2 regions of the Pelosinus fermentans DSM 17108 genome follow, and region 1 is predicted to be linked to the other one. Evidence: riboswitches for the same ligand, from Rfam matches in the RefSeq annotation. Region 1 holds a riboswitch; the other holds the start of a gene.

Region 1 (10,773 bases):
CCACTGGCATTGACTACTCCAATAATAGAAATCGTACCGATGCATGGCAATTTATTACCAACAGCAATACCAGCCTCTAAGCTGCCTTCCCATATTTCAATATTCCCAATTTCATCATTTTTTCCTAAACAAGCATCAACTGCAATAATAATCGGCTGATGATGCTGTTCCTTTATATTTTGAATCACGTTTACTAAATTACCGGCATGAACAGGCATCTCCAAACTTCCGTATACGGTGCATATTGTATGTTCTACTAAATAAGATCCTACTAAAGGACCAAGAGCATCACCAATATATCGATCTGAACCAATGCAAAGGATAATAATCTTTCTATGTTCTAGTTCCTCCTGCTGTTTTAATAGATTTACCATATAATGATACATTTTAGGATAAACAATACTATCATTTACATTCACAATTAATTTTTCAGCGATTTTTTTTTCCATATTTACGATCTCCTCTTCTAATCTATCAATAAATATCTATGCTTACTTCCCATAAAGAAGACTTGATTAAGATGGAGTTTTAACTCCACCTTAATCTTAGCCGCACTTATCCGCCAGACTGAACCGCTCTAAGATAACAACTTTGATAGCCTATACTCGCATACAATAAAACCTCTTTGCTCCAATTTGGCAAAGAGGTTTTATTTATATGAAAAAATTCTTTATTTCTATAATTACATTTATCATCATACATTATATTGCATAATGCAAGATGGAGGTAATGGAATGTATGTCATGATCGCTTTGCTTTTAATTGGTATAACCTTGCTATTAGGTGGTATTTTCTTCATGCGTTTTGGACTTCAAAAATTATTATGGACTAAACTGCAAGCCTTCTTAGGGCAACTAACTAGTACACCTTTACGCGGTTTATTGGTTGGCACCTTAGCGGCAGCTTTCATGCAAAGCAGTACTGCCGTATCTCTATTGACTATAGGCTTAGTTCATGCTCAATATTTATCATTTTATCAAGGTTTGGGAATTATCTTAGGTGCTAATATTGGCACATGCTCAACGGTACAATTAATGACAATTGCAATACCAGAAAAACTCATCATTCCTTTATTTCTGTTTTTTTTGCTGTTCACAATTCTTTGCCGGAAGTTTCGATATTTTGGTATGGCAATCTCAGGCTTATTAAGTATGTTTATTGGTATGAGCATCTTATCAGAAGCCTTAAGCAATATCTCAGAATTTACAACTGTCATTGACTATTTACTAGCATCCCAAGAAAATTCACTTTATGGCATTGTCGGCGGTATTATTATTACTCTTTTATTTCAATCCAGCAGCGCGGCTACTGGAGTGCTAATGGTCTTAGCCAGTGATGGTATCATCGACTTAACAACAGCCACCTATGTAGTCTATGGTAATAATATTGGCTCCTGCTTATCATCCTTTATCGTTGGAGTTACCGCCTCTTTAGCTGCTAAACGCTTAGCTGTAGCACACATTCTTCTTAATATATTGGGAGTTATTATTTTTTTCCCTTTAACTAGCGTGCTCACAAAAATAGCCACTAGTCTTACAGCAGATTTTGCTGGACAAGTGGCTATCGTACATACACTCTTTAATATTATTTCTTCATTGGCAGTGCTTCCCATTATACACCAATATGCTAATTTAGTAATGCTACTCATCCCCAAAAGAAGATGATATTTGCTCTTTTCGCCTTTCATTGAAAGCAATACATTGCCTAATGATTGTCATAATAATATACAATAATATAGCTGTCATGACAATTGTACCGCCTGGAGCAATATCCAAATAGAATGATGACGTTAACCCAATAAATACAGATAACATCGAAAAAATTACTGCCCATCCCATCGTCGCCTTAAATCCCACTCGTAATAAATGAGCTGTTGCCACAGGTACAATCATCAAGGCGCTAACGAGCAAAATTCCAACTATCGTCATACCAACAACTACAACCAACGCTGTTAATATGCTAAACAGCATATTAATCATCCCGGTGTTAATGCCTGCCACATTTGCAATATCTTCATCTAAGGACATTAACATTAGCTTGTCAAATAAAAAATACACAATAAGTAAGACTAAAGTACCAGCACCAGCTATTGTTATTACATCCGTTAATGATACGGTAATAATACTGCCAAATAAAAAACTTAATAATCCTGTGCTTGGCATTCGTGTCATAGTACTGAAAATAATAGCCATTGCTGCTCCAGCATAAAAGAATATTGCTAACCCCATATCAGCAAACGCAATATGCCTTCTACGAACTAATTCAATTCCTACTGCACCAGCTATCGTTAAAATCAAAGCTCCCACTACTGGATACAGCCCTACCATATATCCACCTGTTACACCGGCAAAAGCAATATGCCCTAATCCGTCTCCAATCAAAGATTGACGGCGCACCACCACAAAACTGCCAATTAGTGGACATACAATACCTGTAATTAAACCTGCCAGCAATGCTCTTTGAATAAAGTCATATTGAAAAAATTCCATATTTTCGCCTCACTGCCCTGTATAGTACCACAGATGTCGTGATTGGGCATGCGTATCATCAAACTCCTTGCTGCTACCAAAAAAACAAAGTTTGCGATTAATACATGCTACCTTATTTGCCCATGATACAGCTTTTTCAATATCATGGGATACCATAACAATTGTAATACCAAGATTTTTATTTAATGTTCCTAATAATTCATAGATTCTGGCACTAGCCTCATAATCAATTCCGCTAGTAGGCTCATCTAAGAGCAATAATTGTGGATTGGCAGCTAACGCCATCGCTACCATTACTCTTTGCTGCTGCCCTCCTGAAAGCTCACCAATCCGCCGATCGCGCAGATTTTCTACACCTACTAATTCCATCATGTGATTTGTAATATGGTTAGCAGCCTGATGATTTTTCTTCGCAGCAGCAGCTCCCAAAGTTAGACCTAAAGCAACAACTTCTTTTACAGTTGCAGGAAATCCTTGCACATTTTTCCCATAGTTCTGGGGAACATAACCAATTAACCCATGTCCCTTTGCTGTAAATATATCTTTCCCACCAATCTGAACTTGTCCTCTTGTTGGCTTTATAAGCCCGGCTATAATCTTGAGCATCGTACTTTTTCCTGCTCCATTAGGACCAACAACAGCAACAAAATCACCTTGTGAAATCGTTAGAGATATATTATCGATCGCAACATTGGTATTATAGGAAAAATGAATATCAAACAATTTCACTTCACACATTATCGATTCTCCTCACAGAGTTTTACAATTCGAACATAAACCTAATAGCTCTACATTATGACGAATAAGTTCATATCCGCTCTTTCTAAGCAATTTTATAAATTCTTCATCAATTGGACAATAATCAATACAAACGGCCTTACCACATTTTACACAAACTACATGATGATGATGATTTGCATGGGCCAATTCATAACGTGTTCGTTCTTTCCCCATTCCAGTTATTGGTATCAGCACCCCATTCTCTGTCAACATATTAATATTTCGATAAATCGTATCTAAGCCTATATCGTTATATTCTTGACGTACCAAATTCCAAATTTCATCTGCAGTTAATAAACCTGCAGTCTGCACTATTTTTTCCATAATGATACGCCGCTGGGGTGTTATGCGATAACCTTTTTCCTTTAATTTCTTCATTACATCATATATCATTTATATCTTTCCCTTTTTTACAAATAATAAGATTCTTATTAGAACGGCAAAAAAATAAGGTTACTATGTAATTGAAAAACCAAAAGCCGGATACCTATTTGTTCTGCCTTGGCTAATGACACTATAACCTATTCATACCAATTTTATATACGATAAAAATGAAAGTTCAGGATTACCACCTAAGTGCTCTGGCAAAACCTAGCCTTCTTGTACTTTAATTTTCTAATTTAAATAATAAATAAAAGTAAGGAGGCATCTTGCCTCCTATAAACCACATTATAAGACTCGGCGCGCTCCTAAGTAACGTGCTCCCCAATAACCGCTGTCCAATCGATCAATCACGACACCACGGCTAGAAGTAGCACTAATAAACTTTCCATTTCCCACATAAATACCAGAATGAGACGCACCGGCTTCATATGTAGTAAAGAACACTGTATCTCCCGGTTGCAAACGGCTGTACGATACAGACTGTCCAACTCCATACTGTTCATCAGCAGCTCTTGGCAGATAAACTCCAGCTTGCGCAAATACATATCGAGTAAAGCCCGAACAATCAAAACCATTTGGTGATGTGCCACCAAATACATATGGTACGCCTTGATAACTCAATGCTGCCTGTACGACTCTTCGTATGATAGCACTGGAACTATCACGGCTTACTGGCATTTCTCTGCCCATAAGAGCACGATATGTCTGCATGCCAATTACTCCATCAGCATCCAAGCCCCTGTCTTTTTGAAAATCTTTTACTGCATTTGCTGTCATTTCGCCAAAATCGCCATCAGAACTACCAGCATTGTAACCAAGAGCATTCAGTTGTGCTTGAATGTTAGCGATATCGTCTCCTTGGTCACCTTGATGATAGGCTGCAGCAGCGCAGGTTACAGTCCCTGCACTTACTAAAACTAGTAAGAACACTACCACTCGAAAAAACTTAGTCAATATGCATACCCCTCTCACTAGCCTCCGAGGTTAGCTGACGGGTTAGGGTTGAGATCCCCCTACTTTCAGGCAAATGGTAAAGCCGCCCTACAAGTTTCACCCCAAAACTGTGGTTCCCCCGGTCCTGTGCCTTGATTAGGCATTTATAAAAACTGCACTTTTATATCATTCGCTTTATTTTTGAAAAATCCTGCCCTCATATCTCATTTTTTTACATATTCTATACTATGTTTTATGTAATTCATCGGTTACAATTTTATTTCTTATTATTACATATTAAATACAAAGAAATAGCAAAAGCTCTTTTATTCCTGCTTACGCCGTTTATATTCTGCCCGTACCAGGTATAAAGGACGTTGTTTTACTTCTTCAAAAATACGACCTACATATTCACCAATAATACCTAATCCAAGTAATTGCAAGCCACCTAATAGTAAAATACTTGCTGTAATCGTTGCCCAGCCTGGTACTGCTTCTAGCGTAAATAGTTTAATATAGATGACATGCATTGTAACACTAAAACTAATCAAGGCAAAAAGCAGTCCTATGTAAAAGGCGAAACGAAGTGGCAACTTAGAATACGATGTGATGCCATCTAAAGCAAAATGCAGCATCCTACCTAGAGAAAATTTCGATGCCCCTGCATAACGTTTTGGAGCAACAAATTCTACTAAAACTTGTTTATAGCCAATGGCTCCAATCATACCGCGAATAAAGCGTGCTCTTTCTTTAAAACGGCGAAAACTTTGAACTACTGCTTTATCTAGTAAACGAAAGTCAGAACCACCTTCTTGTATATGTACCTTCGATAATTTATTAATTATTTTATAGTACAAGGCAGAGGTAATGGATTTAAACCAGGGTACACCTTCCGTACTAATTCGTATGGTTTGTACTACTTCAAATCCCTCTTCCCATCTGGTTAGTAAGAGAGGCAACATTTCCGGTGGATGCTGCATATCCCCATCCATGGTAATCACCCCATCCCCTTCCGCATAATCAAGTCCACAAGTTAAGGCCAATTGGTGTCCAAAATTACGCGCCATAATCAAACCGCGTACTCTAGTGTCTTGCTGAGCTAATCTTTCTAATATGAAAGGAGTCGCATCTTTTGATCCATCATCTACAAAAATCAATTCAAAGGAATATGGCAGCGGCTCCATATATTTGCAAACCTCTTGGTAAAAAACCTGAATATTCTCCTCTTCATTAAACACAGGTACAACAATTGAGATTAACTTCATCTTCTCGCCTCGATTCTTAGCTGCCCACCTTTATGATTCCGATACATGACTCTCTTGCTTAAGATCTTGTCTTAACACTACTGCTTCTCTTAAATAAATATGCTTGATTTCCTTTTGAGGTAAATCTGTATTTAGCAATATAAGTACCCGAATGCACTGGGGAATACCATTTGGGCTATCAATTTCTTGTGTTCCAAATAATGGTACTTCTGTCCACCCTATATTTCTAGCAGCAATAGCTGGAAAAGTAGCATTAATGTCCGGAGTCGAACTAAAAATTACAGCACCTATATCCTCCACTTCGAATTCATTAGCTTGTACTATCGCAGTTAAAAGCTCTATTACTCTTTCAATAATTTCAGTGGATTCATTTTTAACTACTGTTGTAGCACCTCGGATACCACGCAACAAATTTATCATCCTCTCTGTTATTACATTTTTAGATATAAATAATTCTATATAAACTGCTTTATATCCTCTATACATTATACAAAGGTTAGGATTTATTACAATAGCATGAGCCACAATGGCTGCATTTCCACCAGCCACATACAGGACATACTAAATTCGTCTCATTTAGTTCGATATACATTCCTTCATGGTGATCTTTCCAGCAAAACACACTGCCTTGATCCCTATATAGTACAACCTCATGAGCATCAACCCAAGTCTTTTCATTCCCTATAGTGAATAATAGCTCATTATGACCAGCTTCCTGATTTATCCGATATTCTTCGATCTTAATCTTTTCTTTTTTATGATCCTGCGTATATACCACATATAAATTTTTAATATTCATACTCCCTCACCCCTCCATAATTAATATGAAGTTTAAGAAAGATGTATACCATGGTAAAAATAAAACCTGGATTATACCAGGTTTTATCCAATGACTATGATCATTTTTGATAAAAGGTTTTACAGTTTGTTTGCTCACTTTGATTAGCAGCTTTGCCCCCACCATCCACATTTACCTCAATTGCAGAGGCATCACAGTGTTCACCATTCTTCCAATATTTACAATTTGAAACCGTACATTTTACACCAGCTAACATGAGTTCACCTCCTTTTTTTTCAATCTTAGTATACAAAAAAGCATTATACTTTATCCATTAAGTAAAAAATATAAATGAAAGAAACAGGGAATGAAAAGCCTTCATGAGCTTCTCATTCCCTATCATTCAATCCAATAATCCAATTTGTAATTTTTTTAAACTTCTATGTACATCTTCCATTTGCGAAGAAGCGATCTGAGGAAATCTTCCAATTTCAATCGTCTCCAGGATAGGATTCTTCGTCTGATCGTAATGTACCCCATACCAGATCCCCGAAATACCACTCTCTATCCACTCAGCTGCTTCAGCACTATCTAACAACTCAATCTTAATATGACCTATCCCAAGAAAATCACGGATTTCTTGTCGCTCCTCTGAAGCAAGAGACATTTTATTAATGAAGATACTCCATGTTTCACCAGTATCAATAAAACGCTGCAACGCACCATAAATTTCAAACAATATCGCTCTCGCTTTTGGCGATTGATTTATTTCCTTACTCATCAAATTTCACAACCTCTACTTGCCATTCATGAAGCACTAGCAATATCTGCTCTATTATTACATCTACTTTTTCAGCTACAATAGGCGTCATTTCTAATCCAATATCGACTGTCAATGGCTGGACTCCCAATATCCTAATTTCTTGTACAGGTTTTTCCATTACATCCAATATCGCTAAGACATCTTGAATACCAAGCTCATGCATAGATACTTTTTCTTTGAAATATGCTTTAACCTCATTGTTTTGAAAATGATACAGAGATCCCGGCGGCAAACTTCCAGCTACCGCATCTACCAAAATCAACTTATCTGTCTCAATTAAAAACCTTAGCAACTCCATGCCAAGTGTGCCGCCATCTAAGATCTGAACGTTTTGAGGAAAGGAGTATTGTTTTAAAAGTTGTTCTACAACTCTAACACCAAACCCCTCATCCTGCATTAATATATTGCCAACCCCTAAAACCGTGATCTGTTTCATTCTTTAAGGTCTCCCACGTCATCAGGTTCTTTATCATAGAATTTAACACCCGAGAACATAGCCGATATTTCACCATATTTTTCACTCATATCAGCTCTTGTTGCCATATACACATGAATAATTACAAATAAAATGATCATCCATGCTACGTAATGATGAATTATATGAACAATATATTCATCCACAAGCAAATGATTAAGAGGTCCAAATAATTTGGATAACCAGCTATTAGGATTAATCTGACCATACATAGCAAAACCAGTAAAAGCTTCCAAAAATATCATACCATACACTCCGCCGTATCCTGCACGTGCCATTGAATTTCTTAGATAAGGACGATGCTCAGAGCGCAAAAAGCTGTAATGTAACCCCATATCTACCATACCTGTCCAGAATAATTTTGTCCAAGGCTTAGGCAACATACGGTCTCCTCTGTGAAGGATAAAACCATAAATTCGAAATATAAACGATGCCAGCAGTATATAAGCTGCAGCAAAATGAATAAAACGAATGGTTGACATTGACGCCCAGTTACTAACCGCAAAAGTTGGCTCCACCCCTTGGCTGCCAATGTAAAAAGGATTCCCAATGTATAAGCCCGTGCAGAATAAAACCGCAATAGCACCTACCATTAACCAATGAAAGATTCGCGTCCAAATGGTAAAAACGTAATAAACTGCTACAGTACGAACTTTCACTATACTCCCTCCTTACCTACCAATTCCTAAAGTCTCAAATACGGATCACTATGTACAACCGTTAGTTCGCGCCCAGAAGCATCATATAAATGAGTAGCACAGGCCAGACAAGGATCAAATGAATGAATAACTTTTAAGATTTCTAATGGTTTATCTGCAATTTTCACCTTAGTATCCATCATACTTGTCTCATAGGCTCCATAACCAGATTTGCTATCTCTTGGACAAGCATTCCACGTAGATGGCACAACGGCTTGATAATTATCAATTTTTCCATCTTTAATAATCACCCAATGGCTCAATGCACCACGAGGTGCTTCTACAAGCCCTACGCCTCTAGCTTCTTTCGGCCAAGTACTAGGCTCCCATTTATCAGCATTCGCAACAGAAGTATCACCAGCTTTAATATTGTTTATTAATTTATCAAGATAATATTTACTAATATATCCCATTACTTGTGATTCCAATCCTCTTGCTGCTGTACGTCCAACCGTGGATAACAACCATTTCTCTGGTGGTAGATTTAACATGTTAGATACTGCATCGACTTGATCAACCATCATTTTCTCCACCCAAGTAGGCTCTGTAATAATTCCTTGTTTCACCTTTGTATAGACAATAATATAACGAGACAGAGGTCCAACCTCAGCCATTTTCCCTCTCCATTTAGGCGTCTTAATCCAAGAATATTTACCATTCTCATCAAGATACTTCCAATCTGTTTTACTCCCTTCTTTAGGTCCGGTAAATTTGGGATTGGTCACACCGCTCCATGGATGTAAATCCTTATCTTTATCTTTTTCAGGGTAAGCATACCAAGAATGTTCAACCCCTTCTGTTAATACCTCGGGATCGGAAAGATCTTTGGCTTCAAAAGGATAAAATATAGCTTTATCTACACCTTGAGCAAAATTTTCTACCACTCCATCAGAACGCAGCAGTAAATTTTTATGAAAATCGCCATTAGAAGTTCCTGAATATTTTTCATCAGGAAAATCACCAAAACCAATTACTCTTTCTTTTGCCAAGCCACCACCATCAACATAACCCTGTTTAACATAGATCTCACCAATAGCAAGTACATCGGGTATGTAGAAATAATTATTCAAAGCAATGGTCATATTAATAGATGCATCAACCACTGCTAAACGTTCCGTATTAATCGGCGCATTCATATCATTCATAGAAATAGAACAAGGCATACCCCCAACTACATAGTGAGGATGAGGATTTTTACCACCAAAAACAACATGAGAAGTAACGATATCCCTTTGTCTATCAAGCATATTTAAGTAATGAGAAACTGCCATCAAATGAACTTCTGGTGGTAAAACATCATAATCGGGATGATCCCACCACTGTGCAGAAAAAATACCTAATTGACCACTATCCACAATTTTTTTAATTTTATCCTGAATACTTCGAAAATACACAGTCGTAGCCTTAGGAAATTCTTTAGGATATGCTTCTGTATCAAATTCAATAGGACCTTTCACATTTAGATTATATTTCTCTAATACTGTATTTTGCAGCGCCGCTGTCGCAGCTGGATCTGCTTTTAAAGCTGCTACAGGACTCACCCAGTCTAATGCATGCAAATGATAAAAATGTACAATATGGTCATGCACCATTTGCGTCGCTTCAATAATATTTCGAATATAGTTGGCATTTTTAGGAATTTCGATACCCAAAGCATCTTCTACGGCCCGCAAGCAGCTTAAAGAATGGATGGTGGTGCATACACCACAAATTCGTTGAGCAAAAGCCCATGCATCTCTAGGATCTCGATCTTTAAGAATTAATTCAATCCCGCGCCATGCAGTGCCACTAGATAATGCTTCTTGCACCTTACCCGTAACTTCATCGACAACTACTTCTAACCGCAAATGACCCTCTATTCGATTTACTGGATCAACAACAACACGTTTCACAAGGCATCCTCCTCACATACATATACTTTATTCATTATCTTTTTCTGTTTCATGGGTTTCTTTATGATGCCTTTTATGTTGAATCGTAGAAAGTGCACCATGAATAATCACTCCAGCCGTAAGTGCTCCTGCTGCTACGATTCCAACTTGGTCAGCATTCACAATTGCATTGGGAACAGGAATATTGGGCATACGATTATAAAAAGGATCATTATCCCAAAAATTATTAGCAGAACAGCCTATACAAGGTGCACCT
Region 2 (10,773 bases), 750 kb from region 1:
TAGCCACAATGGCGAAGAGCATACTGCAATCGATGAAATCATGTCCGGAATTGATGTGCTGACCGAAACCTTATTTCAACTAGCAAAGTAAAGGTATTAAAAGTAGAATAAAAGTTAGAAAAAGAAGCGGTTTATAAGCCGCTTCTTTTTTATTAGGTAGTAATTACCGTTACTAATTATGTAAACTGTATGGTAAAATGACATATAGATAGGATTTACCCATGTATGCATTTTCGAAAGGGGATTACAAATGAAAAAAATAATTGCGAGTATTGCAGCAGTTGTGGTAGTTCAGTTTTTTTCTCCCATAGTGCCTGCCCATGCCGCATCATTAAATGACCAATTGGCGCAAATCGCAGCGCAGCAGGCCAACGTCGATCGAATACAACAATTATTAGTATTGAAAGATCAATGGGAACAAGGCAATAAGCAACAGGTAATTGAGACATTGGCGAAAACTGCTGTAAATCAGTCTAACCAAATCAACACTGGCAGTAATATATTAGAACAAGTTAACGTAAATCAAACGGTTCAAAATGCTTTGCGTGAGCAAATGGGGCAACAGATTATAAGCAGAGTAGCTCCTTATGAAAAAGAATTAACAGCGATTGCTACATTCTTTAATAATCAGATTATAGCTCCTAAAGCTGTTAATGAAAGCGATTCTTTAACAGCGGCTCCGCAGAATTATAAAAAGGTTCTAAATATGACAGCCACAGCGTATGCACCAGGGACATTAGACAATGGTAAATGGGATACTAAGACTTATGTAGGAAGCAAGGTGCGCTCAGGAGTAGCAGCTGTAGATCCACGAGTAATTCCCATGGGAACGAAGTTATGGATTGAAGGTTATGGTGAAGCTGTTGCAGAAGATCAAGGAAGTGCCATTAAAGGAAATCGTATTGATTTAGTCTTTGATGATCGTCAAGATGCTCTTGATTATGGCATTCAAAAAGTAAAAGTATATGTGCTGAATTAAAAAAACAGCTCTAGTTTGTGACCTGCAAAGGTTGTACAAGCTAGGGCTGTTTTTTATAGAAGGTATAATTGTTCTTTGATATGATCTGCTGCCAAGGTAAGCGCAGTAGGTAGTTGATCAACATTACTGCCGCCTCCTTGAGCAGATTGTGCGCTGCCACCACCTTTGCCATCAATAAGAGGCAAGATATTCTTTAATTCGTGGTTCATAGAGAGGGGAACATCCGGTGAGGCTGAAAAGATAAGATGAACCTTTGTTTCATCTGCATTGATTCCACCAATACAGGCAATCGTATGGGGCTTGTTAACTAGCTCTTTGGCAATATTGTTGATTTCATTAGGAGTAATATTGGTAAGGGTATGAACAATCAGCTTGTTATGACCAATGATTTCTCCCTGCTGGGATAGAGTAGTAGCAAGATTACGATAAAATTCTTGTTTTACGCTGATCAATTCTTTACTGATCTCTTCTGTCTTTAATAACTGTTTTTCGATTCCTTGGAGAATCCCAGAGGCAGGGAGCGACAGACGATTTGATACTTGTTGAAGGATTGAATTTTTTTGTTGATAATCTCCAAGGGCACGCCAACCACACATAAAATCGATTCGCACTCCATTATTCTTCCGCTCCCAATTGCGTATTTTAATCAATCCAATTTCACCTGTATTAGTGACATGAGTGCCACAGCAAGCTGAATAGTCAAAATCAGCGATTTCGACTAAACGAATTTCAGCAAAATCTTTTGCAGGTGCTTTGCGTAAAGGAAAAGAATGAATCGTGTCCTGATTTAGCCAATGAGTATGTAAAGCCTTTGTAGAAAAAACAATTTGATTGGCTAATATTTCTACTTCCACTAGGTTTTCAGGGGTTATGTCTTCAATATCTAAATCAATTTGGCTGGATTCAGTGCCTAAGTGAAAACTAACTGTATTTGCTTGTAATACAGAATAAAATGCGCCAGATAAAAGGTGTTGACCACTATGCTGCTGCATATGATCAAAGCGTCTCTGCCATTGGATATGTCCTTCTACCTTACCCATAACAGGACATGCTTCTATGATGTGAATAATATCTTCACCATCTTCTTGCACATCAATAACAGGTAGATCATCAAGCATGCCTTTATCAAAAGGCTGACCGCCAGAAGTTGGATAAAAAGCAGTACGATCAAGAGTTACAGCCCATTTAGCATTAGGCAGAGACGTTATCTTAGTAATGTTGGCAGTAAAATCTTTGGTATAAGCATTTTCGTGATATAGTTTTATAGTAGTCAAAAGTAAATACCTCCATTTTGTTGAATTTAACAGTGTATAAATACTATTATACTATTTTCTTCCTTGAATACATATATTTTTAGAGAGTGTTTTAGTAAGGAGGGAATGGTGTGACAATCGTAAAGATCAGGCGACAACAGATATTTTACAGCGTTGCCATTCTATTATTAATGAGTCTTATTTTTGGAATGGTAGGATTTGAATATATGGATGAGAAAGAATTAGCAGCGATTGAGAATCAAACACTGACTGCGCCTTCTGGAACAGTCAGTGTAGTTATTAAAATATCCCAAAGGATATTAGAAGTGTATAGTGATGGGAATTTACATAAAAAATATCGAATTGCTGTAGGTAAAAATAAAACTCCTACACCTATCGGAGAGTGGAATGTAGTATGGAAAGATTACAACTGGGGTACAGGCTTTGGTACCCGCTGGATTGGACTTAATGTACCATGGGGAATATATGGGATACATGGAACAAATAAACCTTGGTCTATTGGGCAGTTTGCCAGTCATGGCTGTATCCGTATGCGCAACAAAGATGTAGAAGAATTATTTGAATGGGTACCCATCGGCACTCCTGTGCGGATTGAAGGACGTAAAATAAAAGTAGAACGTACTCTTAAACATCAATTAACGGGGTCAGATGTATCCGTATTACAAATGAAACTAAAAGAATTAGGTTATTTAAATAGCCGAGCTGATGGTATCTTTGGAACTGTTACAAAACAAGCCGTTGAAGCATATCAAGCAGAACATAATATGGAGATTACAGGTATCGTAACTAAACAAATGGCAGATTTACTAGGAATTTGAACACTAATTTTGACTATTTGCATAAAATATAGTATTATATCTATAATGCCGAATCCTTATAGGTACGGGGGAACCAGTATAAACACAGGGGATAATCCGTTAAAACGGAGGGGCGTGTTCTTCGATCTCTCTTTTCCCTATCCCGACAGCTAACCCCGGAGGCTGAACGTTAGGAGTTTTTTGTTATTGCATTGTGTGCGTAATCAATAACCTCCGAATCGTTATAAAAGAGAGGTGGACAAATGAAAAAGGTTTATGTAGCAGTTGCATTAGTTCTGTGCATGCTGCTGAGTAGTGCTGTCGTTTTTGCCGCACCTGGGGACAAACTAATCAAGTTTGGCATGCGCGGTGAAGATGTACAAATGGTTCAAAAGTCACTTTTAGAAAAAGGTTTCTACTTCGATGAAGTTGATGGTGTTTTTGGGAAGGCAACGTTAAAGGCAATTAAAGATTTTCAAATTAGCAACGGCTTACTGGCTGATGGAGTTGTTGGTAAAGAGACTTTACTGTGTTTAGGTCGTCCTGGCAGTGCTGATGGCAATCCAAGCAGGTATAGCAGATCCTTGAATATGAGTGCATCTGCATATAGTGCTTATGATGCTGGAAACTCCAATCATACATATGGTGGTAATTTAGTACGTAAAGGAATCGTAGCTGTTGATCCTAATGTAATTCCCCTTGGAACGAGGTTATTCATTCCTGGCTATGGCCACGCAATCGCAGATGATATCGGCGGTGCTATAAAGGGGAATAAGATTGATCTAGCCTTTGATAGCCATGGTGAGGCAATGCAATTTGGCAGAAAGAAAGTAATTGTATACATTTTAGATTAACAGGCGTAAAGCCTGTATTTTTTTTAGAATTAAAAGTGTTTTTTCGTTTTTGATTCATTAGCTGGTATATAAAGATAAGCCAAATAAGATACTACTCTAAGAGAGAAGAAACAGATTTAGCTTGAGGAGTGTATAGATTGGATATATCAGGGAATACATTAGCATTGTTATTGGCTTTCGTTTCTGGTGTGCTCATGGCAGTACAGGGAGCTTTAAATGCAGGGTTGAGTAAAGTTATTGGTCTTCTTGAGACCACTTTCGTTGTGCATATTACAGGTACAATTCTAATCCTATTGCTATTATTCGGAATGAAAATGGGTAAGGGTAATTTATCCGCATTTGCCGAGGCCCCTTGGTATGTTTATCTTGGAGGAGTAGTTGGCGTGGGAATTATTTATCTTGTAGCTGCCAGCATTCCAGAAGTAGGAGCAGCCAATGCAACAACCGCAATCATTGTGGGGCAAGTATTAACAGCCATACTAATTGATCACTTCGGTGCATTCGGCTTAGCACAAATCAGTTATGGATGGAATCAAATATTAGGTCTTGTTTTATTGGCAATAGGAGGAAAATTACTATTAAGCTAAATTATTAGTAATAAAAGCATGATGATTACTGATTGCATACCCAAACAAAAGACAGTTTTAAAGTTTAGAAGATCTTTCTTATTTAACAATTAAGAAAGAGGAATAATATAGCTTGCAGTCGAACTATCATTAGTTATTTCAAACAATAATGACAGTAACGGAGGAATGCAAGTGAGCGATTTTGAAAATGACAAAACAAATTCGATTGTGGGACAAGGAAGAAAAAAATATTCTTTAACTTTTGGAGATGAAAAAACGAGCCATACGGGTCTTGATGATATTTATTTAGAAGTTGAAGAGCGTATACTAGAGGCCATAAAATTTGGTGATCCATTTATATTTGAAGGATCAAATGAGCGAGGCAACCTTTTTTATACCATTGAGCGTACAGAAGAGGATTACATTCTTAGCGTTAAAGAAGTTACTGAGGAAACGGCTGATTTACTCAAAAGTACCTTAGAAAGTGTTAAACGACTAGGAAAAGAAAAAATGGAAGAAATCATGGAAATTATGATATTAGAAGAGATTGATATTGATATCAAAAAAACACGAGATCTGCCTCTCGAATCAAGCTATGAAGCTATTATTGCATTACTTCAGGAATTAAGAGAAGATGCAAATGAAGCTCTTATTGATAATTTAATTCGCCTTCAAGAGATCATTCGAGAATATGAGAGTGATTTTTGAGTAAATGCTGTGATCATAATAGAACTACATAAAAACTACTTGCAAAGCAAGTTTGAATACTCTATAATATAAAGAGTGCTCTACTGAATAGTATTTTGATACAGCACATATGCAATATAAAGGGGTTATAGCTCAGTTGGTTAGAGCGCTTCGTTGACATCGAAGAGGTCTGCGGTTCGAGTCCGCCTAACCCCACCATTTAAGAATATAGACACTACAAGGCTTCGTGAGTCCTGTAGTGTTTTTTGTTTTACTTAAAGATAGCTTAAGTACAGTGAAATGTTGCTAATTTGCTTTTACATTAGCAACCAAGTTAGCTTCTGCCTCATTTGAAGGGTTCTAATGAATTGAGAGAGTGATTTCATATAATAAAAGACTGGCACTACTGCAAGGATATTATCGTGCAATAGCGAATATAAACAGGGAAACTAGCTTTTTCGAGTAAGTGAATTCTTAAGCTAGGCGGAGGTAACTACCTTCTTTTTGTATAACTCCTACTCCCTTACTCTCAACTATGGTAAGAGAGAAATGGTTTATTGTTTTACATAGTGTTGCACTAAGATTATAAGCTCGTCTAATAAATAAGTAGAATGATGGAGATACGAAGGCAAGGAGGTTTTAGGTTAGATGGGACGAGAGGGAATTTTTAAAAAAATGACCCAAGAGGATTTTAACCAAATCATTGAGGAACAACAGGATGGATTGCAAATTAATTTTAAATATTGTGATCTAAGTGGACTTGACTTATCTGGCAGGAAATTTGAAAGTGTTAATTTTGAAGAGTGTAATTTAAGTGGTGCTAATTTTAGTGATACAATAATTAAGCAAGGTGAGTTTAAAAATGGTCTTTTGATTGGTGGCAATTTTGAAAGGGCAGATTTATCTACCGTGGATTTTACTGGCTGCGCAATGCAAAAAGTGAATTTGTCCCATGTTAGAATCGAAGGCGTAGGTATTAAAGAGAGCAACCTTGCAAATGCAAGTTTTAAGAGTGCGAATGTTGAATTTAGTGATTTAAATGTATTTAAAGATGTCAACTTAAGTGATGCTGATTTGAGTGGATCAAAAATTAGTTGGTTTTATGGAGAAAATGTTAACTTTAGGCACGCCAATTTTAATGAAGCTTCTATTATTGAGAGCCAAATGAAAGGTTGTAAATTTATGAATGCCTCTTTGGAAAATACGGATTTGTACTCAGTGGCATTTAAGGATTGTGAAATGCAAGAATCTGTGTTAGCTAAAGCAAAAATTACGAATGTTACTTTTGAAAAGAGTACTTTAGAGAATATGGATTTTAAACAATCTGAAATTGCGTATGGGCGTTTTGCTGACTGCAATTTAGACGGCGTTGACTTTAGAGCGGTTACTTTAAGCAGTCTTAATGAATTTAGAAACGTAAGTTTAATTAATGCTGATTTTTCTGAGGCGAAATTTAGTGATAAATCTAAGCTCTATGATGTTAATGCAGCGGATGTAAAAGGATTGGATCTCTCTCCTTGGCAAACCTCTGTTAAGGAGCAAGGCAATGCAGCAGTAGTATCGCAGCAAGATAAAGAGAGTCTGGCAATGCAAGAATATCAATATCGTCTAAACCTTTTTATCGCAAGAAATGTGGGAAGTGAAGTGAACGCCAAAGTTGATTGTGAAATAGCGCAGACGATGTTAGAGCAAGGTTATTCTAGTCAGTCAATAGAGGCAGTGATTGCTCTATATTCACCTAAAGCCTCGGAGGTAGGTAATCGCGCTAGGGTTTACGCCAAGAATGTAGTTAAAAAAGCGGAGAAAGAGAATATGCGAGGTAATAGTAAATAGGATTTGACTGTTATAAGCTATACCTTAACTTGTTCCTTAGTCTTCGCCAATGACTAGAAAGGGAAAAGGATATAAAACTAGTTAAAAATGATTTGCCAACATAAATACTTAACATCGGAGAGGTTTGAGGAAATACAAGGATTCTAGCGATATGCTAGAATCCTTTTTTTATGCAATCATGTTTTAGGTGTAGGAGCGATTTTGATGTATTAAAATAAGATCAATTGGATAAAAGATAATGGATGTGAAAATATTGTAACAAAACTGTAATACATTTTCTTTATAATTAGAATATATCTGGCAAAGATAACCGAGTTATGGCTCAAAGCATCCACATAAAGAATGAAGCGTTCTGCCTTGACTAAAAATTATTGTTGTTGAATCTTGGAAGCCATGCATAACGGAAAATGCAATGAGGTGATTAAATAAATGATTACTCATCTGGCCGACTTTGGAATTGGTCTGATTGTGGGGATGTTTATTTGTCTATTAGTGATATCGCTTATGATAAAATATAAGGAAAAATAGAATTCAAATGAATAGTTTTCCAGTTTGAGGAGAATTTCAGCAGAGTTACTAGAGAAATATCGCTAATATACACTTTCCTTTTTAATGGAAGTATATATTAACGATATTCATAAATAGAGTATTGGGGAATGCTGTTATTCCTTGAGCGTTAAGCCTTTGAAATCAAAGGTTTTGTTTGGAGGCGTTATTGTTGTAAACTTTGGAATTTCCTTAGGTATAGCGGTTTTATTCGCTTTTTGAAAGTTCGTTAAATATTGATTATTCATGCTTGCATTTACGGCTGATATTGACATTTCAAAAACTCCTTTCTTAGATATTGCTGATAACATGGGGGACACAATTTATATCGTATTCTTTTGTTTGAAATTCATTTAGAATATATATAAAGTTTCTTTCTAGATGAAATAATATATTTATCTATATTATTATGGGTAAAAACAGAAGCCCCCTCAGATGAAATCAGAGGGGCTGTTGAGAAGCAATTTATTTTTTTGCTTACTTATTATTAGAAACTGTGACTTTCGGTGGCGTATTCTTTTTTTGAATAGTTTCATAAACTTCAGCATATTTTTGAACAACATCATCGGCTATATTCGTAGCTGATGATGTTTCATTTGCTTCTTGAAAATCCAGTTGGTTTAAAACGAGCATAGTTAGTTCATGAATTTGGTTCTTAGATAAATTTTTAGTCATAGCAAGACCTCCATTAAAGATTCTTTATAATATCTTAAGATACCCTAAAATCCTTACAATCATGAATTTTATAAATGAATATATTTGTATTAAAATCGATATGATATGAAGAAAGAAAAGCAACTAAAATAGCAGACCAATGCTATCGTAGTTGCTTGTTCTAGTAGTAATTTAATTCTTAAGTAAGGTTAAGCGGATTCAAATAATTCTTTAACGGTGTGTAATTCCTTGCGGATGGATATGTTTTGAGGACAATGGCTTTCACACTTACCGCATTCTATACAGTTAGATGCATGTGCTGGTGATCCAAGGCGAAAATTATATAGAAATTTATGCCGTTCTCTAACTGCGGGACTATCACCAAAGATAAAATTATCATTGAGGATTGTAAAACACCCCGGAATGTTCACGCCAGCAGGACAAGGCATACAATAGGCACAAGCGGTACAATTAACTTTTATTCGTTCTTTAAAAATAGACTTTACTTGATTGATGATGTTGATTTCCTTTTCGGTTAATGAATTTGCATGAGCGTCTTGAGCTATTTTAAGGTTTTCTGTAACATGCTCCATAGCTGACATGCCGCTTAAAGCAATTGATACTTCAGGATGATTCCATACCCAGCGCAGTGCCCATTCAACAGGCGTCCTTTTTTGATCTGCCTGATTAAAAAGGGAAAGAGCATCATTGGGAAGATTTTCAGCAATTTTTCCACCTCTCAGTGGTTCCATAATAGCAATGCCCAATCCCTTTTTGGCTGCGTACTCCAATCCTTCTTTGCCAGCCTGATAATTTTCATCTAAATAATTATATTGAATCTGGCAGAATGACCAATCATAATAATCAACGATTTCTTTGAACAAGCCAACTCTTTCATGAAATGAAAATCCTGCATGTTTGATTCTGCCATCTTGAATTGCCTGATCCAAGAACTCACTAATTCCTGCTTCTTTTAGGATGGGCCATGTAGAAGCACTAAGTGAGTGGACTAAATAAAAATCAATGGTATCTGTCTCAAGACGTTTTAATTGTTCATTTAAGTATTTATCCATATCAGCCCGTGTTTTGATTAGCCAGCTAGGAAGTTTCGTAGCTAATTTTACACGTTCTCTATAGCCATCTTTCAATGCTTTTGCTACAAAAGGTTCGCTAGCTCCACCATAAGCCATACCTTTGCCATGATATGGATATGCGGTATCTATATAATTTACACCTTCATCGATTGCATGGCGAATCATTGCTATTGATTGTCCTTCATCAATGTTAGTAGGATCACCGCCGATTATAGGAAGCCTCATACAGCCAAATCCCAGAACAGAAACCATTTCATTTGTCTTTCCATACTTTCTATATAACAACACAATCACTCCTTAAATTTTCTTTAAAATATCCCCTCAGATACTTTTATTTTCCATTTCGTTAAAATCTAGATGAATCCTGCCTTGAAACGCTAATTAAATGTATTCTATTTCCATTTTTTCGAAAATGATTGGGTATGATTCATAGGAAAAGGCAAAGATCGTTAAAATGCAGGAGAATAAGCCATTAGCCGCGAATTAAATTCTTCTTAGTAAATATTGTGAATACATGCATCTTCCATAGGAAGAGGGGAGTGGATGATAATAAAACAGGAAGCAGCAGCGCCTCAGCTTTGGACGAAAAGTTTTCTTTTACTTTGTTTGTCCAACTTGTTTATCTTTACGAGTTTTTACTGTTTATTACCGACGCTGCCTTTATTTATCACTGATGTTCTTGCTGGTGATACTAAAATAGTAGGCTATATTTTTGGCGTTTTTGCTCTAGCAGCAGTGTTGTCGCGTCCTTTAGCTGGGCATTTACTAGATACCTTAGGGAGAAAAGCCATATTACGCTTATCATTACTTCTTTTGACTTTGGCTATGTTCGCATACAATTGGGTGACAAGTTTAGTGTTATTGTTTATATTGAGAGGGATTCATGGGATATTCTGGGGATTTGCTACCACCGCCTCTGGAACAACAGCAACGGATCTTGTTCCGGCAGTTAGGCGTGGGGAAGGAATCGGTTATTATGGATTGTCTAATACCGTTGCTATGGCCGTGGGTCCTTTGCTGGGGTTAGAAATATTGCAACGATTTGGATTTTCTATATTATTTATTATCAGTTTTTGTTTTGCTGCAGTTGGATTTTTATGTGCTTGGGGGATTGAGCATCAGGCTGTAAATAAATCGGCAAATACGAAAAGTATTATTTTATTTGAACCCAAGGTCTTTTCCTTTGCCAGTATAATGTTTTTTGTAGCTGGGTTATATAGCGGGGTGCTTTCCTTCATTGTGCTTTTCGGAAAAGAAATCGGTATTGCAAACCCAGGGAGCTACTTTTTGGCCTTTGCTGCTGCTCTTTTTCTTAGCAGACCCTATGCAGGGAAAATTCTTGATCAGCAAGGTCCTGTAAAGATTATGTCAATCGGATTTGCTGCATTAGCAGCATCCTTTTTATCGCTATTCTTTGCAAATGGAATTGTTTTATTTATGATGTCTGCAGTCTTATTTGGCGTAGGTTTTGGTATAATCCAGCCAACAG

The links. A riboswitch is a leader RNA that binds a small molecule or an ion and turns the genes downstream of it on or off. The one in region 1 is predicted to bind cyclic di-AMP.
Region 2: linked by a shared signal. The riboswitch ahead of FR7_RS13720 (3D domain-containing protein) and the one ahead of FR7_RS10000 (C40 family peptidase) in region 1 are both predicted to bind cyclic di-AMP.

Annotation. Positions count from the first base shown of each region.
Region 1 covers NZ_AKVN02000001.1:2,211,210-2,221,982, reverse strand. Annotated here, with positions in the region: gene yyaC (spore protease YyaC) at 1-449, opposite strand, end outside; gene FR7_RS10020 (Na/Pi cotransporter family protein) at 735-1,664, shown strand; gene FR7_RS10015 (metal ABC transporter permease) at 1,641-2,489, opposite strand; gene FR7_RS10010 (metal ABC transporter ATP-binding protein) at 2,499-3,227, opposite strand; gene FR7_RS10005 (Fur family transcriptional regulator) at 3,240-3,647, opposite strand; gene FR7_RS10000 (C40 family peptidase) at 3,939-4,607, opposite strand; cyclic di-AMP (ydaO/yuaA leader) riboswitch at 4,612-4,759, opposite strand; gene FR7_RS09995 (glycosyltransferase family 2 protein) at 4,913-5,851, opposite strand; gene aroH (chorismate mutase) at 5,882-6,400, opposite strand; gene FR7_RS09985 (hypothetical protein) at 6,348-6,650, opposite strand; gene FR7_RS23195 (DUF1540 domain-containing protein) at 6,751-6,906, opposite strand; gene FR7_RS09980 (hydrogenase expression/formation C-terminal domain-containing protein) at 7,033-7,410, opposite strand; gene FR7_RS09975 (HyaD/HybD family hydrogenase maturation endopeptidase) at 7,403-7,888, opposite strand; gene cybH (Ni/Fe-hydrogenase, b-type cytochrome subunit) at 7,885-8,586, opposite strand; gene FR7_RS09965 (nickel-dependent hydrogenase large subunit) at 8,613-10,517, opposite strand; gene FR7_RS09960 (hydrogenase small subunit) at 10,545-10,773, opposite strand, start outside.
Region 2 covers NZ_AKVN02000001.1:2,963,655-2,974,427, reverse strand. Annotated here, with positions in the region: gene FR7_RS13740 (Zn-dependent hydrolase) at 1-91, shown strand, start outside; gene FR7_RS13735 (3D domain-containing protein) at 251-979, shown strand; gene FR7_RS13730 (alanyl-tRNA editing protein) at 1,033-2,253, opposite strand; gene FR7_RS13725 (L,D-transpeptidase family protein) at 2,364-3,071, shown strand; cyclic di-AMP (ydaO/yuaA leader) riboswitch at 3,108-3,249, shown strand; gene FR7_RS13720 (3D domain-containing protein) at 3,314-3,904, shown strand; gene FR7_RS13715 (DMT family transporter) at 4,042-4,491, shown strand; gene FR7_RS13710 (hypothetical protein) at 4,663-5,178, shown strand; tRNA gene FR7_RS13705 (tRNA-Val) at 5,300-5,376, shown strand; gene FR7_RS13700 (pentapeptide repeat-containing protein) at 5,833-6,990, shown strand; gene FR7_RS23895 (hypothetical protein) at 7,653-7,811, opposite strand; gene FR7_RS13695 (hypothetical protein) at 8,014-8,211, opposite strand; gene FR7_RS13690 (aldo/keto reductase) at 8,400-9,572, opposite strand; gene FR7_RS13685 (MFS transporter) at 9,828-10,773, shown strand, end outside.